Regions from separate parts of the Arthrobacter glycogeni genome, predicted to be linked through region 2. Evidence: riboswitches for the same ligand, from Rfam matches in the RefSeq annotation. Region 2 holds a riboswitch; each other region holds the start of a gene.
The links. A riboswitch is a leader RNA that binds a small molecule or an ion and turns the genes downstream of it on or off. The one in region 2 is predicted to bind S-adenosylmethionine.

Region 1 (9,521 bases), on a different contig from region 2:
GACGCGTACACCGGCTGCCCTAGAATCTCCTTGGCCACCGGGTTCACGAAGTACAGCCGGTAGGGCGACGACGACTGCAGGTACGTTGCCACGAAGTACGACGCGCGGGACGGCTTGTCCGACGCCCCAACAATCGCCACAGACTTGGCATTCCGCAGGAGGGAGAGCCGTTCGGGTGCTGACGGGCCCTCCCAGGTCCGCACCGTTTCCGGGCCAGCGCTCATGCCTGAACTCCTTCGGTTGAACCCGGTGCCGCAGCGAGCTGGGGCGCTGTGGCAAGATCCAGCGCCTGGTCGATGTCCCACAGAATATCTTCCAGGTCCTCCAGCCCGATCGAAATCCTGACCAGGTCCTCCGGGATGCCGGCCGTGACCAGCTGTTCGGCGGAGAGCTGCTGGTGCGTCGTCGAGCCGGGGTGGATGACCAGGGTGCGTGCGTCGCCGACGTTCGCCAGATGCGAGGCGAGCTGTAGTGATTCAATGAACTTCTGCCCGGCCGCCCGGCCGCCCTTCACCCCGAAGCTGAAGACCGATCCCGGCCCCTGCGGCAGGTATTTGGCTGCCCGCTCGAAATGACGATGCGAGGGGAGCCCGGCGAAGTTCACGTATTCAACCCGCGGGTCGTTCTCGAGCCACTCGGCGACCGCCTGCGCGTTGGCCAGGTGCTCGTCCATCCGCTGGGCCAGGGTTTCGACGCCCTGCAGCAGCTGGAACGCGGACATGGGGGACAGGGACGGGCCGATGTCCCGCAGCTGTTCGGTGCGCAGCTTGGTCAGGAACCCGTACTCCCCGAAGTTGGCCCACCACTGGATGTTGCCGTAGGACGGCACCGGCTCCGTCATGGTGGGGAACTTGCCGTTGCCCCAGTTGAAGGTACCGGCCTCGACGACGACGCCGCCCAGGGTGGTCCCGTGCCCGCCGATGAACTTGGTGGCCGAGTGGATCACAATGTCCGCGCCGTGCTCGATCGGCCGGATCAGGTAGGGGGTGCTCAGGGTCGAGTCGATGATCAGCGGCACCCCGGCGTCGTGGGCGATCTTTGCCAGCCCCTGAATATCGGCGATCTCGCCGGACGGGTTGGCGATCACCTCGGCGTAGACGGCCTTCGTGTTGTCCTGGATGGCCGCGGCATAGTCAGCGGGGTCGGTGCCGGGCACAAACGTGGTGTCAATGCCGAACCGGCGGAGGGTCACGTCAAGCTGGGTGACGGTGCCGCCGTAGAGCTGCGACGCGGCGACAATGTGATCCCCCGCCTGGCACAGCGCGGCGAAGGTGATGAATTCGGCGCTCATGCCCGACGCCGTCGCCACGGCCCCGATGCCGCCCTCCAGCGACGCAATCCGTTCCTCGAACGCAGCGACCGTGGGGTTGCCGATCCGCGAGTAGATGTTGCCGTACTTCTGCAGCGCAAACAGGTTGGCGGCGTCGGCCGTGTCCTTGAAGACGAACGACGTCGTCTGGTAGATGGGTACCGCCCGGGCCCCATGGGCCGAGTCAGGAGTGCCTCCGGCGTGGAGGGCGCGCGTGCGGAAACCGAAGCTGCGGTCAGCCATCAGACACCTGCCTTAATCTGGTCGTCAACAATGAAATCTAGGCCCTCTTTGCGGGCGAGGTCCGCTTCGAGCTCGCGGACAATGGGAAGGATGTCTTTGCCGAAGGCTTCGACTTCCTCCTGGAAGTGCAGGTAGCAGGTCAGCATGAGGTTCACGCCGATCTTCTTGTACTCGACGATGCGCTCGGCAATCTGCTCGGGCGTCCCGATGAGCTGGGTCTTGAACCCGTCGTTGTACTGGATCAGGTCCTCGAAGGACGAGTCGGCCCACATGCCCTTGCCGTCCTTGGTGGACGCGCCAGCCTCCTGGACCGCGTCGCGGAACCCTTCGACGGCCGGCTTGTGCGCCTTGGCCACAATCTCGCGGAGGGTTTCGCGGGCCTCCTTCTCGGTATCGCGGGCGATCACAAACCCGTTGAGCCCGAACCTCGGGTGCCGTCCGGCTTCGGCTGCTGACGCCTGCACGCCAGCGACGTTCTCCTTGAACCCCTCGAGGTCCTTCCCGTTGGAGAAATACCAGTCGGCCACCCGGCCTGCGGTTGCCTGTGCCGCCGTCGAGTTCCCGCCGAAAAAGATCTCCGGGTGCGGCCGCCCCGGCACGTCAACGGGTGGCGGGTTGAGGGTGAAGTCGGTGATGTTGTAGTACTTCCCGGCCTGGGAGAAGTTTTGCTCGGTCCAGAGGCCGCGGAGAATCCTGATGAACTCCTCGGTGCGGACGTACCGTTCGTCGTGCTCCAGCCACGGCAGCCCGAACCCGGTGAACTCACTCTTCAGCCAGCCCGAGACGATATTCACTGCCGCCCGACCACCGGAAATGTGGTCGGCGGTGATAATGAACTTCGCGAGGACACCGGGCTGCCACATGCCCGGGTGGACGGCGGCGATCACCTTCAGCTTTTCGGTCGCGCCGAGCAACGCCAGCGAGAATGAGGTGGCCTCATGCTGCTTGTCGGCGCCATACGACGCCGCGTACCGGGTCTGCGAGAGGGCGTACTCGAAGCCGGCATTTTCTGCAATGCGCGCCAGTTTTTTGTTGTAGTCGAAGTCCCAGCTGGTGCGCTGCTCAATGGTCGACACCACCAGCCCGCCGCTCACATTGGGAACCCAGTAGGCGAACTTGAGGGGTTGGGATAGATCAATAGCCATGAAAACCTCCATCGTGCCTGGCATTAGCACCCTAATGTCACTGCCGGGGCAGTGGCCAGGGTTGCTGCGGTGTCAATGAGCCAGATCTCTCGTACCGCTCGGGATGGTCACCACCAGTGTGGCAGCCCCTTCGCGGTAGACCAAGAATGTTGCTCAGCGTTGCAGGTGTCGTCCTCAGTCACATGATGCAGGGCCTTGAGGTCGCCCGAGCTTCGGATCGGTGATCAACCCGGACCGCGGGGGTCAAACTGGAGATCGGTGGGCGGTATGTTCGCCACCGATGCCCACTTTGACCCCGGGACGGCGATAAAGGTCACTGAAACCGGGTGGAAGGTCTCCGGGACGGCCGGAGGATGAGGCGCCGGCCGCGCGCGGGGCGGGGTCACGGTGCTGCCCTCGCGGCCAGGACCGCCGCGATTCCCGGCACGCAGGCCTCATTCTGCAGCGAGGTAGTGTCACCGAGCGTGGTTCCCTCGTACAGCTGGGTCAGCAGCCGGCGCATGATCTTCCCGGACCGGGTTTTCGGGACGTCAGCGACGACGACGACGGCGGCCGGCTTGGCGATCGGCCCGATCACCGTCCCGACGTGGTCCCGCAGGATCCGGGCCACCTCATCCTCGGCCCTTGCCCCTTGTGATGCAGCCAGCACGACGAACGCGGCGATCGCGTGACCGGTCAGCGGGTCGGCGACCGGGCACACCCCGGCCTCGACCACCCATGGGTGGGCCACCAGCGCCGATTCAATCTCGATGGTCGAGAGCCGGTGACCCGACACGTTGAGCACGTCATCGATGCGGCCGAGGATCCAGGTGTCGCCGTCGTCGTCGTACCGGGCGCCGTCACCGGCCAGGAACCAGCCCTGGGCGGCGAACTTCCGCCAGTAGGAATCCAGGTACCGCTGCGGGTCGCCCCAGACGGTCCGGGCCATGGCGGGTCCGGTCTGGTCCACCACAATCAGGCCCTGCACTCCGGGCGGGACTGGGCGCCCGTCGTCGTCGACAATCCGGGTACTCACGCCGGGGAGGGCGCGGGATGCGCAGCCCGGTTTGAACGACGCATCGGTGGGGCGGGGAGACAGGATGGCGGCCCCGGTTTCGGACTGCCACCACGTGTCCACCACCGGCGCGGTGCCGGATCCGAGGTGCTCCCTGAACCAGCGCCAGGCCTCAGGGTTGGTCGCCTCGCCAACGGTGCCGAGGAGCCGGATGCTGGAGAGGTCGTAACCGGACGGTACGCCGTCCGGGAACCAGCCCATCAGTGACCGGATCAGGGTGGGCGCCGTGTAGTAGCTGGTCACGCCGTAGCGCTCGATGATCTCAAAGTGCCGTCCCGGGTGGGGTGTGTTGGGGGTGCCCTCGAAGATTACTTGGGTGGCGCCGTTGGCGAGCGGCCCGTAGATCTCGTAGGTGTGGGCGGTGACCCAGGCCAGGTCGGCGGTACACCAGTGCACGTCGGTGTCCCGCCGGGCCGGGTCGGGGTGGCTGAACAGGTAATCGAAACTCCACGACGCCTGGGTGAGATACCCGCCGGAGGTGTGCACCAGGCCCTTGGGTTTCCCGGTGGTCCCGGAGGTGTACATGATGAACAGGGGAGTCTCGGCGTCGAATGCCTCGGCGGTGTGGTGCGGGGATGCGGCGCCGACGGCGTCATGCCACCAGACGTCGCGGCCCTCGGTCCACTCGATGTCACTGCCAGTGCGGCGGATCACCAGGACGTGCTCGATGCTGGTGGACCCTGACACGGCCTCGTCGGCGTTGGCCTTGACCGGCACCGCCAGGCCGCGACGGTACTGCCCATCGGTGGTGACCAGCAGTTTCGCGCCGGTGTCTTCGACCCGGAACCGGAGCGCCTCGGCGGAGAACCCGCCGAACACCAGCGAATGGACCGCGCCGATCCGGGCGCAGGCCAGGGTGACGACGACGGTTTCCACCAGCACGGGCAGGTAGATGACCACCCGGTCGCCCTGGCCGATCCCGAGGTCAAGCAGGGCGTTGGCGGCGCGGGACACCTCGTCCTGCAGATCAGCGTAGGTAACTGTGCGCCGGTCGCCGGGCTCGCCTTCAAAGTGCAGGGCAACCTTGTCACCCCGCCCGGCGTTGACGTGGCGGTCCACGCAGTTGTGTGCCACGTTGAGACGGCCACCAACGAACCACTCGATCACCGGCACGGTGAGGTCTTCCTCCGCCCCACCCGGGGCGGGGCGGGCCGGATCGAAGGTGTGCACGGTCGACCACTCGGTGGCCCAGTCCAGCCGGCGCGCCTGCCGCTCCCAGAACGCCAGCCGGCCGGTCTCGGTCAACGGGTCGGTTTCCTGCAGGCTCACGCCCATCGTCGCACCGCCCATTTTTCGGCAATCCCCAGGAGCGCGTCGGTGGTTTTGCCGATGACAGCCAGCAGGATGATCGCGAGGAAAATCCTGTCCACCCGTCCATTGTTTTGCGAGTCGCTGAGCAGATATCCCAGCCCCAGGGAAGAGGCGATCAGTTCCGCAGCGACCAGGAACAGCCACGCCTGGGCGAGGCCCAGCCGCAGTCCGGAGAAGACCGAGGGAATCACGGCAGGTAGCTGCACCGTGGTCAGCAGCTTGAACCCGTTGAGCCCGAACGCCCGGCCGGCCTCCACCAGGTTCCGGTCCACATGGCGTAACGCCAGATACACAGTGGTGAAGACCGGGAAGAAAGCCCCGATGAGGATCAACGTGATCTTCGAATCCTCACCGATCTTCATCCAGAGGATCAGCAGCGGCACCCAGGCCAGCGACGGAACGGCCCGCAGCGCGCCGATGGTCGGTGCGAGGAGGGCATCGGCGATCCGCGACAGTCCCACCAGGGAGCCGATCGCCAAGCCCAACGCGGCGCCGAAGGTGAAGCCCAGCAGCACCCGTTGGGTGGAGATGCCAACATGGGTCAACAGTTCGCCGCGCTGTATCAGCTCGACGGCGGCGTTGAACACTGCCGCGGGTGGCGGCACCTGGACGGCGCTGAACAGGCCGGTCACCGAATTCAGCTGCCACACGGTGACGATCAGCGTGGGCAGGATCAGTCCGAGGAGCAGGCGCACCCAGCCGAGCCGCAGCGGACCGGCCTGGGACCATCCCTGGGCCGGCCCACCCCGTTCGGGCTGCGGCTGGGCGGCGCCTGCCGTTGTGAGGGTGGAGCCTGGGGCTGCCAAGGGTGCAAGCCCCTCGGGCCTGACCACTCCCGTAACGCTGTTCCCGGTGAGATAGGGATTCCCGCCGTGGGTCATGAGGAGGCCTCAATCGCTGCGGGGTCCGCGTTACGCACCAGGGAGTCATCAAAGAGGGTGTCCAGTGCTTCATCGACCTGCTCCTGGCTGGAGACGTCACCGGATTCGACGAACACCGGTCCAATCTTCTCCAACACGGCCCGCTGCGCCTCGCCTGGGGCCGGGTCGACGTTGAGGTTGGTGCGGTCGATGATGACCGCGTTGGCGATCTCGACGTCGATTCCCGCCACCTCAGCGAGAATCTCGGCCGTTTCCTCAGGGTTTTCCGTCGCCCATTCGCGGGCCTTCTCGTAGGCGTTCACCACGGTCTGGGCCACCTCGGGGCTCTCCGCCAGGAAGTCTTCGGTGGCGTTGAGAAAGCCGTAGGTGTTGAAGTCGATGTCCCTGAAGAACAGGGTGGCTCCGTCCTGCTCGGCTGAGGCCATGATCGGGTCGAGCCCGGACCAAGCGTCGACCGACCCGTTGGCGAGGGCTGCCCGCCCGTCGGCGTGCTGCAGGTTCTGGACCGTCACCTCGGAGGGATCGATCCCGCCGGCCTCAAGGGCCTGCAGGAGGAAGAAGTAGGGGTCAGTCCCCTTCGTTGCGGCGATCGACTTGCCGCGCAGATCCTCGATCTCCTTGATGTCGGAATCCGCGTTGGTCACCAGAGCAGCCCATTCCGGCTGGGAGTAAATGTCGATCGCCTTGATCGGCGACCCGTTGGATCGGGCCAGAAGTGCTGCCGAACCGGCGGTCGAACCGACGTCGATAGCTCCGGCACGCAACGCCTCATTGGCTTTGTTCGAGCCGGCGGACTGGATCCAGTTGACGGTGATCTTCTCGGCAGCCAGCTCGTCCTCAAGCCACCCCTGTTCCTTGATGATCAGGCTCAGCGGGTTGTAGGTGGCGAAGTCGATATTCAGCTCACCACCGACGGGCCCCGCAGATTCGGCGTCCTCACCAGCCATGCAGCCCGTCAGCGTGAGCGAGGCGACGGCGGCCAGGGACACGACGGCCAGGACGGAACGGCGGGGGACAGGTGTTGGTTTGCGGTTCATGAGGATCCTTCGAGTGGGACAGTCGTCCGAGACGGGTTGTGTGAGACGAGCAGAAGTGAGGTGGTGCAAGTGCGGCGCTGGGTACGGAGAGGCTGCGAAGCGGTGAGGTAGTGGTGCCCGTGGGCAGAGCGGAGAAGAGGAGGACGCGGCCTATTGGCCGGTGACTCCGAGGGAAGCCAGCAACGAGCTGCGCATTCGGCCCAGATCCGCCGAGTTGCGGTTGCGGGGGCGGTGACCGGGCACGGTCAACACTTCGGTAATTGTCGCGCCGGGGCGGTCACCGTCGGCGCCAAGGAGGATGATGCGGTCCGCGAGTTGCAGTGCTTCGTCGACGTCGTGGGTCACGAGCAGCACAGTGGTGGGCTGGGCGCGGTGAATATCGAGCAGGAGGTCCTGCATCTTGATCCGGGTGAGGGCGTCCAGCGCACCGAACGGTTCGTCGAGGAGGAGGACGCCCGGGTTGCGGGCCAGCGCGCGCGCCAGGGAAGCCCGCTGCGCCATTCCGCCGGAGACTTCCCGCGGCCGGTGCTTGGCGAACGAATCCAGTTCGACCAGGTGCAGCAGTTCGGCCACTTTCGCTTTGCCTTCGCTGGCGCTGGAAGCTTTGGGTAGTCCGATCGCCACATTGGCCTGCAGGGTGTGCCAGGGCAGCAGCCGTGGCTCCTGGAAGGCGACGGCGCAGCGTTCGTCGATACCGTGGACTTCAAGACCGTCGATGAGTACCGATCCGGCGTTGAGTGCGTCGAGTCCGGCGACCGCCCGTAACAGGGTGGACTTGCCGCAGCCGCTGGGCCCCAGAATGGCAAGTACCTCGCCGGCCTGAACCTCGAAGTTGATGTCCCGCAGGACGGCGCGGCGGTCGGAGGCGGGGCCGAAGCTGCGCCCCAGGCCGATAAAGGTGATGTCGAGTGCCTGCTTGGTGGCCAGGGAAGTTCGCGGGTGTGGTGATGCCAGAACGCTCATAGAGTCAACTCCATCGGTCCTGGCGGTAGCACCCTACTGTCACCGGTTAACTGTGGGCAGCCGGATGGCCAGGGTTGCTGCGGCTTCATCGATCCAGGTCTCTCGGCCGCTCGGGATGGTCAAGCACTACTAAACCCCTGTACGCCGGTGATGTGCAAGTGTGGGCGTAACAATCAGTTATCTCCGGGCTCCAGGGTGTGGCGGTATCCAATGCTGGGAAGATGCTCGGCGGTCCAGGGGTCACGGGACCGGACGGGCGGAGCCTGCCCGGAACCGTCCCGAACGACGGCCCTGAATACCTGCACCGCGGCAGTAAATATTGCGATCAATGCGAAGGCTGTCATCAGTTCCATACCCTTGATGATCCGCTCGCCCAGAATCGAAAAACAGTGGCGGAAATGACCATGTTCAACAAATTCCTGCCATACTGGTCTCGTGCTGAAAAGTGTTGCGGTGGTAGTCCTCCCGGGCATGGCGCCCTTCGAATTCGGTGTGGTGTGCGAGGTCTTCGGATCAGACCGTACCGCCTACGGGGTGCCTCCCTTCGACCTTCGGATCTGCGCTGACAGGCCAGGCTTGGTGCCAACCAGTCTGGGTTTTGCCATTGAAGTTGACAACGATCTGTCGCCCGTTGCCACAGCCGACCTCGTAATTGTGTGCCCCTACGACGGCGGGCGGACGCTACCCCAGCCCGTCATCGATGCCTTGCGGCAGGCAAACGAGCGGGGCGCCTGGATCCTTTCCGTCTGCAGCGGGGCATTCGTCTTGGCGGAGGCGGGACTGCTCGACGGGCGGCGGGCCGCAACCCATTGGAAGTATTCTCTACGGCTGGCCGATGACTATCCGGAAGTTACGGTCGACGAGGATGTGCTTTACGTCCAGGACGGCAACATCATTACCAGTGCAGGTTCCGCGGCAGGAATCGACGCCTGTCTCCATCTGGTGCGGACCGAGCTGGGTAGCAAAGTTGCCAATGCAATAGCCCGGGGAATGGTGGTTCCACCTCACCGGGACGGAGGGCAGGCGCAGTACATCGACCGGCCGTTCCCGACTGTCAACGGGGACACAATGGAGCATCTTCTGGTCTGGTTGGGCGACCATCTGGAAGAGGACCAGCCCGTCAGCGCCCTCGCTGCCCGGATGCACATGTCCGAGCGCACGTTCGCCCGGAGGTTCCGGGCTGAGACGGGAGCCACCCCGGCCGCCTGGGTCAACACCCAACGACTGTTACGTGCGCAGGTGCTCCTCGAGGAAACGGAGCTCAGCATTGACGCTGTAGCGACCAATTCAGGCTTCGGACAGGCTGTCCTGCTGCGGCACCATTTCAATCGGGCCCTTGGCATCAGCCCGGCCAGCTACCGCAGAACTTTCCGGGGAAAGCACCCCACGCAGGTAACTGTTCCGACTGGCAACTGATCGGATACAAGTGAGAGGCACCATGGCACACCGCAACGATCCCGAGTTGATCCGCTCCCTGCTCACGACGCCGGCGCGCTGGGCGGTGGTGGGACTATCCAATAACCCCCGGCGGGCAGCGCTCGGCGTCTCCCGGTTCCTGATCGACCACCTGGGGATGGA
Region 2 (9,521 bases):
CGGACGGCCAACGGGGCGCGCAGCGTGTTTGCTGCCGCAGCGGCCGGGGAGACCATCGCCCGGCAGGTGATCGACGACGCCGTCGCCGCCCTCGCCTTCAACGTTGCGCAGCTGACGGCGATCCTCGGCACCGAAGCGGTGGTGATCGGTGGCGGCCTGGCCCAGGCCGGCGAGGCGCTGTTCGGCCCGCTACGGCTGCAGGTTGAGAAGAACCTTTCCTTCCACCGTCGACCGATACTCCTTGAAGCCCGGATGGGCCAGGATGCCGGGCTGATCGGTGCCTCCCTGCGGGCCCGCCGCCTGCTGGACGCGCGGTGAACGCGCCGGGGCTCCCCGAGTCGGAGCTGCGGGTCAGCGGACCGATCCTTACTGTGACAGCCAACCCCGCCGTCGACCTGACCTACGGCATCCCGCGGCTCATCCCCGGTACGTCCCACCGGGTCTCCGCTCCGCTGCTGCGGGCCGGTGGTAAGGGCGTCAACGTCGCGCGGGTCGTGCATCAGACGGGACGACCGGCGATCGCCGTCGCACCGGTCGGGGGTGCGGTGGGGGCCGAGTTCAGGGCCGAGTTGGCCGCCTCAGGCGTCCCGCATGCACTGACCGGGGTCGCCGCAGCCACCCGCCGCAGTATGGCCTTCGCCGACCGTGATGCCGGCCAGACAAGTATTTTCAACGAGACCGGACTGCCCCTCACCCCCGCGGAGTGGGAGGACCTGTTCCGTCTGGTGGACGCACACCTCGCGGGGGCCGGTGTACTGGTGGGCTCGGGAAGCCTTCCCAACGGTGCACCGCCCCACTTCTACGCTGACCTGGTGCGCCGCGCCAAGGCTCATGGCATCCCCAGCATCATCGACACTTCGGGCGAGGCGCTGCTCGCCGCAGCCGAGGCCGGCGCCGACGTGGTCAAGCCCAACCACCACGAACTCCTGGCCGCCACCGGCGCACCCACCGTCGACGGCGGCGCCCGGCTGTTGCTTGACCGTGGTGCCCGGATTGTGGTGGTCAGCTGCGGGGAGCACGGCATGTACCTCTACCGGCTGGAGGAACCACCCCTGAGGGCAACCCTGCCGCGATTCGACGGGAACCCGACAGGAGCCGGGGACGCAGCGGTAGCCGCGATCGCCGTCGCGCTGGCCGCCGGCATCACCAGCGCGGAAACCCTGCTTCGGCTGGCGACCGCCTGGTCGGCGGCTGCTGTCCTGATGCCAGCGGCCGGCGAACTCGACGCCAGTTACCGGACCCTCGAACCAGCAGTAACTCTCAGCCAGACTCGATTACCGACCACCGACCCACCACGGCAGGAGACCGGCTCATGACCCTTACCCCGACACGTGATCTGATGGCGGCGGCGGCGGCGGCAGGCACAGGCATCGGCGCCTTCAACGTCGTCCAGCTGGAAACCGCCGAGGCCCTGGTCGCCGGCGCCGAGACCGCCGGACTGCCGGTGATCCTCCAGATTTCCGAAAACTGCGTCAAATACCACCGAGGGCTGGAACCCCTCGCGCTTGCCACCCTCGCGATCGCCCGGTCGGCCCGGGTCCCGGTCGCCGTGCACCTTGACCACGCCGAGGACCCCGAGCTGGCCTTCGCCGCCATTGACCTGGGGTTCGGGTCGGTGATGTACGACGGTGCCGCCCTGGACTACGACAATAACCTCGCCGCCACTACCCGGGTGGCCGCCTACGCGCGCGAACGCGGCGTGTTTGTTGAAGCGGAGTTGGGCAAAGTCGGGGGAAAGGACGGCGCCCACGCGCCCGGCGTCAGGACCAACCCGGTGGAGGCGGCAGCGTTTGTGGCGGCCACAGGTGTCGACGCGCTCGCCGTCGCCGTCGGCTCCTCCCATGCCATGACGCAGCGCAGCGCCGAACTGGACCTGAATCTTATTGCCGCGCTCAAGTCGGCGCTGGACGTGCCGCTGGTGCTGCACGGATCCTCCGGGGTTTCCGATCACACGCTTGCCGCGGCGATCCGGTCCGGAATGACCAAGATCAACGTCTCAACCCACCTGAACAGCCTCTCCACGCGGGCCGTTCGCCTCTACCTCGAGCACAACCCCTCGGTCGTCGACCCACGGAAATACCTGGGTGCCGGGCGTGCTGCTATCGAATCGGAAACGGCCCGCCTGCTGACCCTGTTCGCCGCCGGGGGGCGGGCCGCGACGCCGGCCCCGATAATGGGGAACGGACCGGCGGGATGAAACGCGCAGAACGGCTGGGCGCCATCCTCGACCTCCTCTCCGAAGTCAGCCAGGTGGACGTCGAGGAGATTGTCACCAAGCTCAAGGTCTCACCGGCCACCGCACGGCGGGACCTCGACAGCCTTGCGGAGCAGCGGCTGCTCACCAGAACCCACGGTGGGGCCACCATTGAGACCGTCGCCTATGACCTGCCGGGACGCTACAACCGGGATGTGCACGCCGAGCAGAAGCGGGCGATTGCCCGGGCCGCCAGCGATTTGATTCCGAAGGGGGCGGTAATCGGGCTGTGCGGCGGAACCACCAGCACGGCTATTGCCTCGGCCCTGAGCAAGCGCAGCGACCTGATGGAACCTTCGAACAAGCCCACCCTCACAGTGGTGACCAACGCGATCAACATCGCTGCCCAGTTGGCTGTTCGACCGAACTTCAAGATCATGGTCACCGGTGGGATCGTCAACCCCCGCTCCTACGAACTGGTGGGATCATACGCTGATGCGGTGCTGCAGCGGGTGGCCCTGGACTTTGCCTTCGTGGGAGTCAACGGACTGGATCCGGTGGTAGGGCCCACGATCAGCGACGAAGGCGAGGCTGCGGTCAACGCGATGGTCGCGAGGCGGGCGTCCACCGCGTACGTGGTCGCCGATTCGTCGAAGATCGGCACCCGGCGCTTCGCCACCATGACCGGCTACACCTTCAGCAATCTGATCACCGATTCGGGGATTACCGCTGGGCAGTTGCAGGCCTTCGAGGAGCACGGTACAGCGGTGATCGTGGCGCCCGCGGTGGGGGCCGACTAGCCCCAAGGTACGCCCACTAGGATGGCTGGCATGCCCACCGAACTACCCAAAGCGTCAGCCACTCCCGCCGGCGACCGCTCCGCACCCGTTCAGCGCCGGCGGATCACCGCCGAGATCGCCATCGTCCTGGGACTGTCCCTCGGACAGTCCGCCGTGTACGCCGTGGTGAACCTGCTGGACAAACTGAGCCAGGCACCGCTCGCGGCGCAGACCACCCGGCTGAACCCGGTCCTCAATGACCGCCAGTATCTTGATTTGACCTACCAACTGCTGGGCATCTTCTTCGCCCTGATCCCGGTCTTTCTGGTTCTGTTCCTGCTCACTGAGCCCGGCAAATCGGCGTTCCGCACCCTGGGATTCACCTTCAGCAAACCAAAGGTCGACTTCGGATTGGGCTTCGGTCTTGCGACTGTGATCGGCGCCGGAACGCTGGGTGTGTATGCGGCGGGACGTGCGCTGGGAATCACGACGGCGATTGAACCCGCTGCGCTCGACGCCTACTGGTGGACGGTGCCCGTCCTGATCCTTTCAGCGGTGCGCTACGCGGTGCTTGAAGAAGTCATTGTAGTGGGCTACCTGTTCCACCGGCTGCAGCACCTCGGCTGGTCGACTCCGGTGATCATCGTCACGAGCGCCGTACTTCGAGGAAGCTATCACCTGTACCAGGGCTTCGGGCCGTTCATCGGTAACTTCATCATGGGTGTGGTGTTCGGCTACGCCTACACGAAGACCAAACGGGTGATGCCATTGGTGATAGCCCACGCTGTCCTCGATATTGCCGGGTTTGTGGGCTTCGCCCTCTTCGGCCCGGCGATTGGAATCGGCGCGTAGCACCATACCCCGCGGCACCCTCGACGGGCCGATAAAAACAGCTGGCTAGATTTCCACCAGGCCATTGTCCGTCTGGAAGGTTACCGACATGATGCCGGGGGTACCATTCGGCGCCACCCAGTGCACTGCAACGCCATCAAGAGGCTCGGTGGCGGGGGTGCCCAGCCACTCGGCGATCCGATCGGGGGAGCCTGCGATCGTCAGTGAATCGAGACGGGCCGACGCCGGTTTCGCCTGCGACGGATGAAGTGCCTCGGTACCGTCATCCCACCGCAGCATATAGGGGACCTGGGGGTCGGCGATGAGCCCCTTGATCCCAATCTGCTGCCAGGTCAGTTCTTGCCCATCAGGGAACTTGCGGTTACCTGGCACGGCGCTCCGCCCCAGCCGCTGCTCAAACGGGGCCAGATCGTCTACCGCGACGCACCAGCCCATCCATCCGCCACCGGCTTCGGAACGGGCTCGAACCGCCTGCCCGAAGGGAGCTTTGTCGGAGGCGGGGTGATTCAGCACTTCAACCACTTCCAGGTACTGGCCATTGAGCATCGGGAAGATCATGTTCCTGGTGCCGAAGCGGGGGTGCACACCGCCCTTTACGGGATCCACGCCGAGGGCATCAGAAATCCTCCCAGCAGTCGCTACGAGGCCGTCGGGTTCACAGGCATATGAGACATGGTCCAAGCGCATGGCCCTAGTTTGGCACTTTGTGATCTGTGTCTCGACTTAGGGTACCCTTACCTTATCTTCGGGCCACAGAGGTTCACATATTTGCGCCCGAAGGTTCTTTTCGGGTTATCTAGGAACAGGTCACGAGTGCCAGCACGGAGCGGAACGCCCGCTCCACCAAGCCCCGGCTTGCTGGACGGCAACCCTCCTTCGCGGCGGGGTGCCCCGGGTGACGACCGGGCGGCGGGCAAGGTGTCAGGCGCAAGCGCTAACTCCGAGGCGGGCAATACCAGTGGCAACTATTCACACGACGCAGCAGGACCCCGGCCCAGGGGCACTTCATGCCGTCCAGTCAATCCCTGGAGAGTGTCCCGACGGCGTCCTCCGCACTCTCAGCCTCGGGGCCTTCACCTGCGAAACCGGGGGACACCTCCCCAACCTGACGCTCGCCTACGAGACCTGGGGCGCCCTCAACGACGACGGATCCAACGCCGTCCTGATCCAGCACGCGCTAACCGGCAGCACTCACGTCGCCCGGGGCGATTCGACCGAGGACGGCTGGTGGGACCAGCTGGTCGGCCCCGGAAAAACCATCGACACCACCCGGTATTTTGCCGTGTCCATCAATATGCTCGGCGGGTGCTATGGGTCCACCGGTCCGGCCACCGCCGATCCCGACGGCATCCCCTGGGGCTCACGGTTCCCCTACCTCACGGTCAGGGACTCGGTCCGCGCTGAGGCGCTCCTCGCCGATGCCCTGGGTATCGGGCAGTGGCATTCGGTAGTCGGCGGATCACTCGGCGGGGCCAGGGCACTGGAGTGGGCCCTCCAGTACCCAGACCGGGTCCAGCGCTGCGCGGTGATTGCCTGCACCGCGGCCAGCTCGGCCGAGCAAATTGCCTTTGCCCAGGCGCAGCTTCGATCCATCCGGTTGGATCCCGGCTTCGCTGGCGGTGACTATTACCCGGGCCCCGGGCCGGTCGACGGACTGGGTCTGGCGCGACGCATCGCCCACATCACCTACCGGTCCGAACCCGAATTGGAGCACCGGTTCGGCCGGGCCGCCCAGGGCAGGGAGACGCCTTTCGGCTCGCCGGATCCTGCGGCCCGCGGTCGCTACCAGGTGGAAAGCTACCTGGATCACCAGGCCGACAAGCTCGCGGAACGGTTCGACGCCAACAGCTACGTCCTGCTCACCGAAGCCCTCATGGGTCACGACGCCAGCCGCGACCGGGGCACCCTGCAGGACGCCCTCGGCCAAGCCAGCGCCGAGTTCTTCATCGCCGCAGTGGATTCGGACCGGTTGTATTACCCCAGCCAGTCCCATGTCCTGGCGGCGGCGCTGCCGGGTGAGGTACCCGTGCATATGATCAGCTCACCGATCGGCCATGACGCTTTCCTGACCGAGATCCAGCAACTCGGCGGACGGCTGCGGGAGGCCTTCTATCCCGCGCCCTGACGCGAGGTCGCCATCGTCGTGGCCGGTGATCCAGGCAGGGTAGGAGCCTAGCCCCCGATGCCCGGCGGTATCCCCGGACCAAAAATGGGGGCAGCGTCGGGGCGTTTGGCCAGGATCCCGTCCCCGGAGGACTGGCGCCGCAACCGGCGCAGTACCCAGGGTACGAAATAAACCTTGGCCCACACCAGATCCTCCGTCCGGGCCGCGCGCCACCTCTTGGGGGGGAGCGGCTGCGGCTCAAGGGGCATCAGGGAGTGGGGCACGGCGAGGGTTTCCAGCACCATCATGGCGATGGTGTGGTGTCCCAGCGGCGAGAAGTGCAGCCGGTCGCCGTCCCACATCTGCGGGTTCACCAACTGGCGCAGGGCCCACATATCGGCGATCAGCGCGTCGTGGTGAGCGGCAATGATCCTGAGGTTCTCGTTATAAATGGCGGTCCTGGACCGGAAGTTGCCGAGCACGGACTCGCGGGCGTCCGGGCCGGCGAACAGCACCACGGTCGCGTGATCGGCACGCAATGCCCCGACGGCATCATCCAGGCGCGCCGCCAACAGGTCCGGGTCGCCGCCCGGGCGGATCAGGTCGTTGCCGCCAGCCGAGATGGTGATCAGATCCGGTTTCAACGCGAGCGCCGGCCCCACCTGCTGAGCCACAATTTCGTGCAGCAACCGGCCGCGGACGGCGAGGTTGGCGTAGGCGAAATCCTCATGGCCCCTGCTGAGTTCTTCGGCCACCCGGTCGGCCCACCCCCGGTTGCCGCCCACGCTCCCGGGATTCGGGTCCCCGATGCCCTCGGTAAAGGAGTCGCCCAACGCCACATACCGCGTCCAGGGGTGGGGAGTGGTGTTCTGCGCAGGATGGGACTCCGCGGGTGGGGATAGGTTCCGGCTCATCCCCCTATCCTGTAACAGACGGTCACCGAACGCGACCCCCGACCGCTACCCCCGCTGGGTGCCGCCGGCCGGTGCGTGCCAGAATACTCCAATGACCCTTTCGGAAACGCCCCACCCACCAGCCGCCGAGCAGCCCACCGCGACGGCCTGGGATCCAGTGGTCCTCTGGTCGCGCCCCGAAGCGGAACGGCAGGGCACAGCCCTGCTGGTGATGTTCCACGGGCACCTCGCCAACGAGGAGGACCTGATGGGCCTGGCGGACCATCTGCCATCCGATCTCACGGTGGCGTCGGTCAGGGCGCCGCACGTACAGGGGCCGGGGTTTACCTGGTTTCCCCTGTCGCACGACACCGGATATTCGGTGGACCTCGTGACCGACTCCGTCGCCCGGGTGGTGACCTGGCTGGACTCGGTCAAGGGCGCGCATACCAGCGTGTCGTTGCTGGGGTTCTCCATGGGAATGGCCGTTGCGACCAGCCTGCTGCGCCACCGCCCGCGGGACTTTACCGCCGTCGTCGGCCTCTCAGGGTTCGCGGTTCCCGCGGAGGGGAGCCCGTTCTTCAACGACGAGGACGCCGCTGCCCACCCGGTGCCGCTGTTCTGGGGCCGCGACCAGGAGGACCCGGTCATCACCGCCGACCGAATTGAGTTCACCCACCGCTGGGCGGTCGGCCACACCACCCTCACCAAGGTGCTCTACGCCGGGATCGGCCACAGCATCAGCATGCGGGAACTGGCGCACGTGAAGGAATTCATCGAGCTCACCGTGTTTGGGATCGAGCCGCAGCCTAGCCGCGGGTAATCCGCACCGACGCACCATTGACTGTGACCACATCGCCGGGATGGAGCTGGGCGCCGCGCCGCTCCTCGATCGCACCATTGACCTTCACGAGCCCGTTATCCACGAGTTCCTTGGCCTGGGCGCCGTCCTCGGCCAGGTGGGCCAACTTCAACAGTTGGCCCAGCCGGATCATGTCATCGGTGATCTGGACGGTGTCGCCTACGGTCGGGTCAACTTCGTGGGATTTGCTCATGGGACCATTCTGCCCGACTGGGACCATCCTGCCCGAACCGCTGGCTGACAGGACATCAAGCCCTGCCAGTACCAGGCCGTTGATCAAGCTGCCATAGGATCAATGGGTGTCACACCACCCCCGGCTTCCCCTGGTCCTCGGCCTGCTGCTCGCCGTCACAGCCGGAGTAGCCATCCCCCTGCAAGGCCGAATCAACGGCGCCCTGGGCACCCACCTCAACGACGGCGCCGGCGCCGCCCTGGTCAGTTTCACCACCGGGCTGGTGGTGATGGTGCTGATCACCTGCGTGTTGCCCGGGGGGCGGGCCGGTTTACGGCAGATCCTCCCCTCCGTGCGGGAACGACGCTTCCCACCCATCTATTTGGCAGCCGGAACCATCGGAGCCTTCTTCGTGTTCTCCCAGTCCCTGACCATCGGGGTGCTGGGCGTGGCACTTTTCACCGTGGCGGCAGTGATGGGGCAGACCCTCAGCGGGCTGCTGGCCGACCGTGCGGGAATCGGTCCGGCCGGCAAACGACCCCTGACCACGATGCGGCTAATCGGGACAGCGCTCGCCGTCGCCTCGGTGGTGTGGGCCGTGTCGCCACGGTTTGGTGCCACCGGCGACCTGCAGTCCTGGCTGATACCCGTCCTGCTCCCGGTGCTCGCCGGGTTCCTGATCAGCTTCCAGCAGGCCATGAACGGCACCGCGGCGGTCCACTACGGGACCCCCATCATCGCCACTTTGGTCAACTTCATTTCCGGAGCCTCGGTACTGCTGGTGGCGTGGCTGATCAAGACACTCATCGCCGGGCCGGGCGAGGCGCTGCCCACCGAGTGGTGGTACTACCTCGGCGGCCCCCTGGGGTGTGTCTTCATCGGGCTCGGCGCGGTGCTGGTGCGTAGCATGGGGGTACTGCTTACGGGACTGGGCATGATCGCCGGACAGTTGGTGGGTTCGCTGGTCCTCGACCTCGCGTTCCCCACCCCGGGCACGGTGGTGGAACTAGCCACAGTGGCAGGACCCATCCTCACCCTCGTCGCCATTGTGCTGACCACCCTGCCTTGGCCCAGACGTGCCCTGCGTTTCCGCTAGGACGACGGTCCCCGGCCCAGCGGCGACGGCTCCCGACGGGCCCCGCGCGACCGCGGCGGGGGCTCCTCGGTAGGCTAGGGTTGTACCTTCGATTCGAGCAGGCATCGGCCCATCACCGGACCCGTGCCCTGGCTCATTCCCTGAGCCAGTTCCTGCCGGACACCACCACGGACCGCACCCAGCGGCCTGTAGAAATGGAGAACCACAGTGGCCAAGAACCAGTCCGCACTCGACCCCATCATTTCCCTCGCGAAACGCCGGGGCTTTGTCTTTCAGGCGGGGGAAATCTACGGTGGCTCACGGTCGGCCTGGGACTATGGTCCCCTCGGCGCCGAGCTGAAGGAAAACATCAAGCGCCAGTGGTGGCAGTCAGTGGTGCGGGGGCGCGACGACGTCGTCGGCCTCGACTCCTCGGTGATCCTCCCGCGCAAGGTGTGGGAAGCCTCCGGTCACGTCGACGTGTTCAGCGACCCCCTGGTGGAATGCCTCAGCTGCCACAAGCGGTTCCGTGCCGACCACCTCGAGGAAGAATACGAGGAGAAGAAGGGCCGTCCCGCCGAGAATGGTCT
Region 3 (9,521 bases), on a different contig from region 2:
CACTTACGGGTTCGATCTCTGAGCCGGGCCGCGTTCGGTCGGCTAACGCCTGAGCGCCTTCCGGGCGAGCGCGTTGCCGAGGAACTGCACCGCCTGGACCAGCAGGATGATTACGATCACCGCAGCCCACGTGACCCACGGGTTGAACTGCCGGTAGCCGTACTGGATAGCAAAGTTGCCCAACCCGCCGCCGCCCACATAACCGGCGACCGCCGACATGTCGACCAGTGCCACGAAGATGAACGTGTAGCCGAGAATCAGCGGCCCAAGCGCCTCGGGGATGAGGATGGTCAGGATGATGCGGAGGCGTCCGGCTCCGACGGACCGTGCCGCCTCAATAACCCCGGGCTGGACGGTCAGTAGGTTTTGTTCGACGATGCGGCTGATCCCGAACGCAGCGGCCAGGGACAGGGTGAAGATGATTGCACTGTTGCCGATCCCGGTTCCGGTGACCGCCCGGGCCAGGGGCTGCGCGGCGGCGAGGAAGATGATGAAGGGGATGGGCCTGAAGATGTTGACGATGATGTTCAGGGTGCTGAACACGGCGCTGTTACCGAGAATACTGCCGGCCCGTGTGGTGTAAAGGCCGATGCCGAGCAGGAGCCCGCCGAACCCGCCAAAGAGCAGGCTGAACCCAACAATGTAGAGGGTTTCGTAGGTGGCCTCCCACAGTTCCGGGGTGAGGGTGATGAGCGAATCCATCAGCTGAGCTCCTTCACAGTGATACGTCCGGCCAGCCCGGTGAGCGCCGCGTCAATGGCGCCGTCGGGCCCGGTGAGTGCGAGGGTGAGATGGCCGAACGCCCGGCCCCGAATGTCGTTGATACCGCCGTAGATCAGTTCGAACTCGACGCCGGCAGCGGCCAGTTCGAGGAAGACGGAGGCCTGGGAGGAGTCGCCGTCGCGGAAGGAGAAGGTGACAATCCGGCCGAGATGTCGTTCCTGCAGGACCGCGAGTTCGTCGGGTGAGGGGATCCCCCGCACCACGGTGGCGACGAACCGTTGCGAGGAGGCTTCGCGAGGGGTGGAGAAGACGTCGAACACGTCACCCTGCTCCACGATCCGGCCGCTGTCCATCACCGCCACCTTCGTGGCGAGGGTCTGGATCACGTCCATTTCGTGGGTGATCACCACAATGGTAATGCCCAGTTCCTCGTTGACCCGGCGCAGCAACCGGAGCACTTCGTGGGTGGTTTCGGGATCCAGGGCCGACGTCGCCTCATCGGCGAGCAGGATTTTCGGTGAGGTGGCCAGCGCCCGGGCGATGCCGACCCGCTGTTTCTGGCCCCCGGACAACTGTTCAGGGTAGTTGGAGGCCTTGTCTGCCAGCCCTACGAAGTCGAGGAGTTCAGTGACGCGCGCCCGGATCTCGTCGCGGCTCTTCCCTGCGACGCGCAGGGGGTAGGCGACGTTGTTCCAGACCGTTTTGGCGTTGAACAGGTTGAACTGCTGGAAGATCATCCCGATGTCGAGACGCAGCTTGCGGAGCTGTCTATCCGGGACGTTGGTGACCTGTTGACCGTCGACGATGATGGTTCCGCTGGTGGCCTTTTCGAGGGCGTTGATCAGGCGGACCAGGGTGCTTTTACCCGCACCGGAGTAGCCGATGATCCCGTAGATTTCCCCGGCCTCGATGTCAAGGCTGACATTGTCGATGGCGTGTACCGGGGCGTCGCCGCGGCGGCCCGGCGGGAAGCTTTTGGTGACGCCCTGCAGTGAAATGAGAGGCATGAAGTTCCTTGGTGAAAGACCCTGTGGCCGGCCGGGATCACCGGCCGGCCACAGGAGAGAGAGGGCTAATTAGCCTTGGGCGCGGGTGTCTTCCTCGACGGTGCCGAGGGTCGTCTGCAGCTCCTCGGGGGTGACCTGGAGGAACTCGGCGGTCCCACCCGAGGTCTCCTGAACGGCGTCCTGCACCTCTTGGTTTTCCTGGTAGATACTGACGAGCTTCTGATAGGTCTCGTTGGTTTCCTCGCCGGCGCGGGCTGCGAACACATTCACGTACGCGGCGGCTGCCGGATCGGCCGGATCATCCTGGGCAATGGCATCCTCGAAGTTCAGGCCAGCATCCTGCACGAAGTCGTTGTTGATGATGGCGGCCGCGACGTCGGGCAGCGATGTGGGCGTCAGTGAGGCTTCGAGGGTGGTGACGGTGACCTTGGAGGCCTCCTCGTCGATGTCGTCGATTGTGGAGAAAGCGCTGCCACCGTCGTCGAGCACCACCAGCCCCGCGGACTGGAGCACCAGCAGACCGCGGGCGAGGTTACTCTCGTCGTTGGGGACGGCGACCGTTGAGCCTTCGGGTATTTCCTCCACCGACCCGTACTGGGTGGAGTACAGGCCGAGCGGGTAGATGGCGGTCGAGCCGATCGGGGCGAGTTCTTCACCGCTGGAGACGTTGTAGCGGGCCAGATATACCAGGTGCTGGAACTGGTTCAGGTCCAGTTCGCTTTCGCTCAGCGCGGGGTTGGGTTGCGTGTATTCGGCGAAGTCGATGACCTCAAGGTCGATGCCTTCCTCGGCGGCGGCCTCGGTCAGCAGGCCCCACTCCGGGTCGCTGGCGCCGACGACGCCGAGTTTGATGCTCTCATTGCCGGACTCGGAGCCCTCTGCAGCGCCGCACGCTACGGTGAAGACGAGAAAGGGGACGATGGCGATGGTGAGGAGTTTGCGGGATTTCATAATGATTTCCTTTGAGTGGAGTCCAGCCGGCCGGGGATATTGGATGGGCGCGGCCGCTGGGTCGGCAGATAAGAAGGTGTGCGAAGTGCTGCGAGAACTGCAACGACATTCGGGTGGAGGTGGCTCAGAGGTTACATGCTGGCTCGCTTCAAGATCGCGGGCGGTAGCCACTACGAGCCCTGAATGAGGGTCGGTACCGGGTACGCCGTACTTGCCGTCCGGGGATTTGTTCCGGTGGCCGAATCTTCACCTGAAGCACCCCACTACGGGAGAGGGTTGCTGTTCAACCGGCCAGGGAGCCGTTGGTTGAACTCTTGATTCTGAGATCACGCTAAAGCAGAAATTTTGTCGGGTCAAAACCTTGGCGTTATGGATCGTCATAAAATGCCTTGTCAAGCCCATTCCGTTCATTGACCGGGTCGCCGAGGTGTGAGATCGGGTGGATCCGCCATCAAAGCGCCTGTGAGTCGTCGGAAGTAACTACCCGGCGGAGGGGGTTGGGGTGTTGAGCTTTCGTTCCAGTTCGGTGACGACCGCATCGAGCCCGAGGGTGAAAGCGCTATCCTGACGCCCGATATCCGCGCGAGCCGCCAATGCCCGGGACAGGGCGGGGTGGTCGTGTTCTGATGGTTCCCAGGGCGGTTCAGGGGAGGCTGCGTCAATCGCGGAGCCAAGAACGAGCAGGTCCACGACGGACAGCGCGTCCAGCAGGAGTCCTTCGCGGAACCCAGCCGTCTCAAGGATCTGAGCCAGAGCTTCATAAATTTCCAACGTTGGCTCGTCGTCAACTGATTCGCCAACGAGAGCTGGAATGACCATGGGGTGAAGTCCCATGGCGTGGCGATAGTTGATCGCCCAGCGGCGCGTCTGTTCTTGCCAGCTCCCACCGCCGCGGGGGAAGTCCCCCCGGTCATGCGCATCCTGACTGATGAGAGCACGAATGCCCTCAAGGATCTCAGTCCTTCCTCCCTTCACATGGTGGTAGAGAGAGGAAGGACTAACACCGAGCCGTTTGGCCAGCAAGGGTATCGAAAACTCCCGGTTCTCATCGAACCGTTCCAAGGCTGCCCGGAAAATTTTTCCGCGAGTGAGGATTCGGGTGCTGGGCCTGACCATCGACTTCCTTTGTGGTTGGGAGGAGGCTAAAACACTATGACACTGCGTGCCCGCTCCCCACGACGCATCGCATCGAATGCTTCGTTGACGTCGTCCAGACCGATACGGTTTGAGATCAGCTCGTCCACTGGGAGCTTTCCGGCCAGGTACAGTTCGGCCAGCCGGGGGAAGTCACGCCCGGGGACAGTCGACCCATAATTGGATCCGACGATCCGGAGCCCGCCTTCAGCCAAGGCCAGCCCATCGAAACTGACCGTCTCATCGGCCGGGGGCAGACCAACCAGGACGGCAGTGCCCCCTCGCACGAGCAGCCCGGGCAGCGATTCAATTGTTTCTTTCCGGCCAATCGCCTCGAACGCATAGTCCGCTCCCCCACCGGTGATCTCACGGATCACTTGCTCGGTACCCGAACCCGCGATCACCGTATGAGTGGCCCCGAACCGTTTCGCTATCGCAAGTTTCTCCTCACTCAGATCGACAGCGATAATTGGGGACGCTCCCACCAGGTTCAGTCCCATAATGATGGACAGGCCCACCCCACCGGTCCCGACGACGACGGCGGACTGACCGGGCGCCACCCGCGCGTCGTTGACTACTGCTCCAACGCCAGTGGATACGGAACATCCCAGAAGTGAAGCAACATCAAAGGGCACTTCCGCCGGGATTTTCACCGCAGCCGATTCGGGAACGACCGCATATTCGCTCATCGACCCGACCGCCAGATAGGGAAACACTGGGGCACCGTTCTCCGACAGTGGCGTGCTCCCGTCGGGCAGCACACATTCCTCCGAGCGACTACCAGTGCACACAAAGGCCCTCCCGGAAAGGCAGGCGGTACAGCGCCGGCACGGGTAAAACCAGCTGAGCACCACATGATCCCCAACAGCTACGTCCTCGACGCCCCCGCCAATAGCCTCGACGACACCCGCGCCTTCATGGCCCATCACGGTGGGAGACGGCATCTCCCATTCACCGTCGAGAACGTGCCTGTCGGAGCCGCAGACGCCCGACGCGCCGAGTCGAACCAGCACCGTACCCGGTCCGGGCGCGGCCACGTCAATCCGGATGATCTCCAGAGCGGATCCACTGCCGCGGTGCACCGCGGCACGCGAGCTGATGCTCATGAGTGCGACTCCTTCACATCGGTTGGTTCTGCCAGGTCATAGCCACCAATTCCTCGCCGCTGGTAAAGCGCGACCGCCAGAATCCAATACACGATTCCTCCGACGACGGCGGCGGGCAGCGAAGCGGAAATGACGTTGAACGCGGGTTGGGTTTCGAGGGTGACGGGGTTATAGATCCATAGGTAGAACACAGCGCCTGCAACCACGGCTGCCATGCCAGCCCAGTTCACCCCGCCGGGCAGGTGATAAGCACTCTTGGCTCCGGGGGCATAGAGCTCGGCCAAGTCGATGCGCTGCTTCCGCAGGATGAAGTAGTCAACAATGATTGCCCCGCACATTGAAGCGAGAAATGCACCACTCAGCGTGACGAATAAGACGAATCGTTCGTACATAAACTGGGGGAAAAACGCCAGCAACGCAGGCAATACGAAAAACCCGGCACACAGCCATTTCCAATGCAGACGAGTGAGTAACTGACCGCTGGACTGCCTTAGGGCAAGCACTGTGGAGTAGACAATCGAGGACATGCTGGTGATGTTGGCGAAGCAGATGAACAACAGGATAAACGCACCCAAGAGCGGACCGCCGAAGGGGATCATCCACACCGTGGGATCCGAGTCACCCAGGGTCAGGGCCGCTCCCATGCCGACAATCTGCGCCAGCAGGGTGGCGATGAGCAGTCCACCGTAGGCAGGCCAGATGGCGGCCTTCGGCGACGTGGTCATCCGAGCGAGCGAGCCCATCACCGGGTACCACGAAACGCCGACAGCAACATTGAACTCAACCGCGATCATGAAGTTCAGCTGGGGATCATCGAATGGCGCGAGCGGTGCTGCTTCCAGCAGTGCTGTCCAGGAAGTGTTAAGGACCAGAAAGACCATCAGCAACGCGGTGACGATCAAAAGCCCAGGTGCAATGAACTTGTTCAGACGGCCGATCGTGATGGGGCCGCGGGAGAGGACATACCAGGCAACGCCGAGCGCCACCAAGGCCCCCAAAGTGACCATCAGGCCATACTCATCGAATTCCATCCCGGTAGCAACACCTGCTACCTGGGTTGTGGCACGACCCACCATGATGCCCAGCAGTGACGACCACCCCATCTCGGTGATCAGCACAACTGTAAAGACCAGCACCCCAACCCCCGCTACTCCGAAGACCGGCCGAAGAATGGTGTACTGCTCTACTCCGTACCGTTGGCTGGCTACGGTGCTGGCGAGGACCATAAAACATAGCCCGATCGCATTTCCGATGATCATCGCAGCTACACCCTGCTGGAAGCCCACGAACGAGGCGGTTGCGCCACCCACCAGGAACGCCCATGTCGCGATAGCGAGCGCCACGTTCACCCAGCTGAAGTCAAGTGCGGTCCATACTCGCTCGGATTTCAGCAGGGGGAGGGAACCGAAAGTATTGGCGTTCGTTACTTCTTCCGCAGCGGTGCTTTTAGACCCGGTCACAGGACCATCACCAGCACTCCGAGCAGGCTTATCAGGACGGTGGTGCCCACATACACGGCCAGGTCGTTACGGCTGAGTGCGCGTCGCGCCGGGTCAGCGGCCTCGACGGTGCGAATCACCTCTATACGGCGCTGCAGTTCCTGTTGCACCTGGGCGGAATCTCTGACCACGTCTGCCTCCTCTTCAAATAATCGAATATCTTTCGGTTTCCTGGTTCATGAGAGCCCTAAAGCTGGGCGGTGTCAATAGACTTAATCAAATCTATCCAAATGTGAAGGAGATACCGTGGCTCGGATCGGCGTCTGGCAAGCTACCGGAAAGGTAGCCGAGATTGAGGAGAATCTGGCGCGGTTGGATCAGATGGCAGCTGACGCGGCTCGCCAGGGGGTGGACGTCGTCGTCACTCCTGAGCTGTTCGTCACCGGCTATGCGCCGGCACGAATGTGCGCTTCTGACGGCAAGGCCGTGCGCGAGCAGATAAGCGACATTGCCCGGCTTCGTCAGATCGCAATCGTCGGGTCCAGCGTCGATGACGAGGATGGGCAGCGTTATATCAGCGCCTCGTTTTTCGACGACGAAGGTTCCGAGCGGACCCGGTATCGCAAATCTCATCTGTTCGGACCCGAGGAAAAGTCAGTTTTCCACCCTGGTGTCCAACCCCCGCGGGTGTTCGACTATGCAGGCCTGCGATTGGCGCTGGGAATTTGCTACGACGTCGAATTTCCGGAGTTTGTCAGAGCCGCAGCACAGGGCGGCGCCGACGCGCTTCTCGTTCCCACGGCGGTGCCGTTCACGGGTGATGTCGACGGCTTACCAGGAGACCGGACATATAACGCGGAACGCATTTCCACCCTCATGGTGCCGTCCCGCGCGCTGGAAAACGGCATCTACGTGGCGTATGCCAATCACACGCCGCCGCACTTCACCGGTCTGAGCTGCATCGCCGGTCCGCACGGAAATTTGTTGGCAGAGGCTCGCCATGCTGAGGTGCTGATCATGGCGGACGTCGACGCCGAGGAGGTGCGGCGTGCCCGCCGCATCAACACGTACCTCGATGATGTGAAGGACGCTTACCCCACCTCTGGCGCTCCCTCAGCCACTTTGACGCAAGACCCCACCGCCGAGGGGTGAAATCTGGCGGATCCGGGCGCTCGAATCCGCCGAGTCGCCCGATCTGACTTCTCAACGGAAGGTGGGAGGGGGCTGGGAGGTAGGGGGTTGGGGGTTAGCCCTTCGCCTTCGCGGCGGCCTTCGCTGCCCGCTTTGTCTCCCGTACCTTTGTCAGGGATTCCGGATCCACAATGTCGGCGACGGATCGGTAGCTGCCCTTCTCGCCGTAGGCTCCGGCAGTCGTTCGCCAGCCGTCGCCGTCGTACCCGTACTGCTTGCCAAGCAGCGCGAGGAAGATCCTGGCTTTCTGTTCCCCGAACCCAGGCAGCGCCTTCAGTCGCTTGAACACTTCCGCGCCGTTGGGGTCGTCCCGGGTCCAGATCTGGGAGGCGTCGCCGTCCCAGTCTTCGAGCAGTGTGGCACAAAGAGTCTGGATGCGCGCCGCCATGCTCCCCGGATAGCGGTGGACGGCGGGCGGCGTCCGGCACAGCTCCGCGAAGGCATCCGGATCGTGACCGGCAATCGTAGCAGCGTCGAACGCACCGAGCCTGTCCCTGATCTTCGCGGGACCGATGAACGCAGTTTCCATGGCCACTTGCTGGTCCAGCAGCATCCCGATCAGCAGGGCGAGCGGCTCCTCGGAGAGTAGCCGGTCGGCGTCGGGGTCGTCGGTGATGTTCAGGTGCGCAGTCATGAACCCCAGTTTAACGCGCGAACCCCCGGCAGGAGTAGCTCCTGCCGGGGGTTCGCCACTGCCAAACGCTAGTTCAGCGTTGAGGTGTCGATGACGAAACGGTAGCGGACGTCCGAAGCCAGGACGCGCTCGTAGGCCTCGTTGATCTTGTCAGCGGAGATGACCTCCACCTCGGCACCCAGGTGGTGCTCGGCGCAGAAATCCAGCATTTCCTGGGTTTCGCGGATGCCACCGATCAGGGACCCGGCGAACGACCGGCGCCCACCGATCAGCGCGAAAGCGTTGACGGGGAGCGGTTCGGCTGGCGCACCAACGTTGACCAGCGCACCGTCCAGGTCCAACAGGCCGAGGTAGTCGCTGATGGGAAGCGACGCACTGACCGTGTTGATGATCAGGTTAAAGGAACCGGCAAGGTCTTTGAAGGTGTTCTCATCGCTGGTGGCGTAGTAATGCTTGGCGCCCAGACGGAGCCCGTCTTCCTGCTTCTTCAGGGACTGCGAAAGGACGGTGACCTCGGCGCCCATCGCGGCGGCCAGCTTCACGGCCATGTGGCCGAGTCCGCCGAGTCCGACGACGGCGACTTTCTTGCCCGGTCCGGCGCCCCAGTGCTTCAGGGGTGAGAACGTGGTGATGCCGGCGCACAGCAGGGGCGCGGCGACGTCGAGCTCAATACCTTCGGGGATGCGGATCACAAAAGCTTCGGTCACCACAATGTGGGTGGAATAACCGCCCTGGGTGATCGTGCCGTCGCGGTCCTTGGCGCCGTAGGTGCCGGTGTTGCCCTCGAGGCAGTACTGCTCCTCGCCGGCCTCGCAGTTCTTGCACTCGCCGCAGGAGTTCACCATGCAGCCGACACCCACGCGGTCACCCACGGAGTGCTTGGTGACGTTGGAGCCGACCTCGGTGACGATGCCGGCGATTTCATGGCCCGGTGCCAGCGGGTAGGACTGGGGTCCCCAGTCGCCGCGGACGGTGTGAATGTCAGAGTGGCAAATTCCAGCGAACTTGATGTCAATCAGCACGTCATCAGGGCCGACGTCGCGGCGCTCAATGGTGGTTTTGACGAGGTCCCCGGACGCAGATGGGGCTGCGTAGGCGTTTACGGTCGTAGGCATAGATGACTCCTGCAGATTAGGGTGCTGGAAAATTTACTTCCCCTGTCTCAACGCCAGCGAACGACGACGTATTCCTCACCAGTAGCGAAAAGTTGTCAGGGCAACCGGGATGGGTGCCGGAGCGTGGCTTCGCCGGCACGATCCGGTTCCAGGGGAACCGGGCTGATCAATACCGCCGGACCACGGTGCAACACCCCATCCGACAACGGCTGACAGCGCAC

Region 1: another riboswitch for S-adenosylmethionine. It lies ahead of sfnG (dimethylsulfone monooxygenase SfnG); the one in region 2 lies ahead of metX (homoserine O-acetyltransferase MetX).
Region 3: another riboswitch for S-adenosylmethionine. It lies ahead of ACX80G_RS06200 (MetQ/NlpA family ABC transporter substrate-binding protein); the one in region 2 lies ahead of metX (homoserine O-acetyltransferase MetX).

Annotation. Positions count from the first base shown of each region.
Region 1 covers NZ_JBTNDV010000003.1:134,135-143,655, reverse strand. Annotated here, with positions in the region: gene ACX80G_RS04505 (CoA-binding protein) at 1-224, opposite strand, end outside; gene ACX80G_RS04500 (O-acetylhomoserine aminocarboxypropyltransferase/cysteine synthase family protein) at 221-1,552, opposite strand; gene sfnG (dimethylsulfone monooxygenase SfnG) at 1,552-2,697, opposite strand; SAM riboswitch class I at 2,703-2,807, opposite strand; gene acs (acetate--CoA ligase) at 3,080-5,041, opposite strand; gene ACX80G_RS04485 (ABC transporter permease) at 5,017-5,943, opposite strand; gene ACX80G_RS04480 (aliphatic sulfonate ABC transporter substrate-binding protein) at 5,940-6,980, opposite strand; gene ACX80G_RS04475 (ABC transporter ATP-binding protein) at 7,131-7,943, opposite strand; gene ACX80G_RS04470 (hypothetical protein) at 8,117-8,296, opposite strand; gene ACX80G_RS04465 (GlxA family transcriptional regulator) at 8,379-9,359, shown strand; gene ACX80G_RS04460 (CoA-binding protein) at 9,382-9,521, shown strand, end outside.
Region 2 covers NZ_JBTNDV010000010.1:117,337-126,857, forward strand. Annotated here, with positions in the region: gene ACX80G_RS12010 (ROK family protein) at 1-318, shown strand, start outside; gene ACX80G_RS12015 (1-phosphofructokinase family hexose kinase) at 315-1,316, shown strand; gene ACX80G_RS12020 (class II fructose-bisphosphate aldolase) at 1,313-2,197, shown strand; gene ACX80G_RS12025 (DeoR/GlpR family DNA-binding transcription regulator) at 2,194-2,994, shown strand; gene ACX80G_RS12030 (CPBP family intramembrane glutamic endopeptidase) at 3,025-3,825, shown strand; gene ACX80G_RS12035 (VOC family protein) at 3,871-4,512, opposite strand; SAM riboswitch class IV at 4,631-4,765, shown strand; gene metX (homoserine O-acetyltransferase MetX) at 4,847-5,950, shown strand; gene ACX80G_RS12045 (SGNH/GDSL hydrolase family protein) at 5,998-6,843, opposite strand; gene ACX80G_RS12050 (alpha/beta hydrolase) at 6,935-7,645, shown strand; gene ACX80G_RS12055 (RNA-binding S4 domain-containing protein) at 7,632-7,877, opposite strand; gene ACX80G_RS12060 (DMT family transporter) at 7,984-8,952, shown strand; gene ACX80G_RS12065 (glycine--tRNA ligase) at 9,160-9,521, shown strand, end outside.
Region 3 covers NZ_JBTNDV010000004.1:150,837-160,357, forward strand. Annotated here, with positions in the region: gene ACX80G_RS06185 (endonuclease/exonuclease/phosphatase family protein) at 1-22, shown strand, start outside; gene ACX80G_RS06190 (methionine ABC transporter permease) at 43-702, opposite strand; gene ACX80G_RS06195 (methionine ABC transporter ATP-binding protein) at 702-1,730, opposite strand; gene ACX80G_RS06200 (MetQ/NlpA family ABC transporter substrate-binding protein) at 1,800-2,681, opposite strand; SAM riboswitch class IV at 2,884-3,001, opposite strand; gene ACX80G_RS06205 (TetR/AcrR family transcriptional regulator) at 3,162-3,797, opposite strand; gene ACX80G_RS06210 (alcohol dehydrogenase catalytic domain-containing protein) at 3,824-4,921, opposite strand; gene ACX80G_RS06215 (purine-cytosine permease family protein) at 4,918-6,381, opposite strand; gene ACX80G_RS06220 (hypothetical protein) at 6,378-6,551, opposite strand; gene ACX80G_RS06225 (nitrilase-related carbon-nitrogen hydrolase) at 6,667-7,512, shown strand; gene ACX80G_RS06230 (HhH-GPD-type base excision DNA repair protein) at 7,607-8,185, opposite strand; gene ACX80G_RS06235 (NAD(P)-dependent alcohol dehydrogenase) at 8,254-9,300, opposite strand; gene ACX80G_RS06240 (MOSC domain-containing protein) at 9,396-9,521, opposite strand, start outside.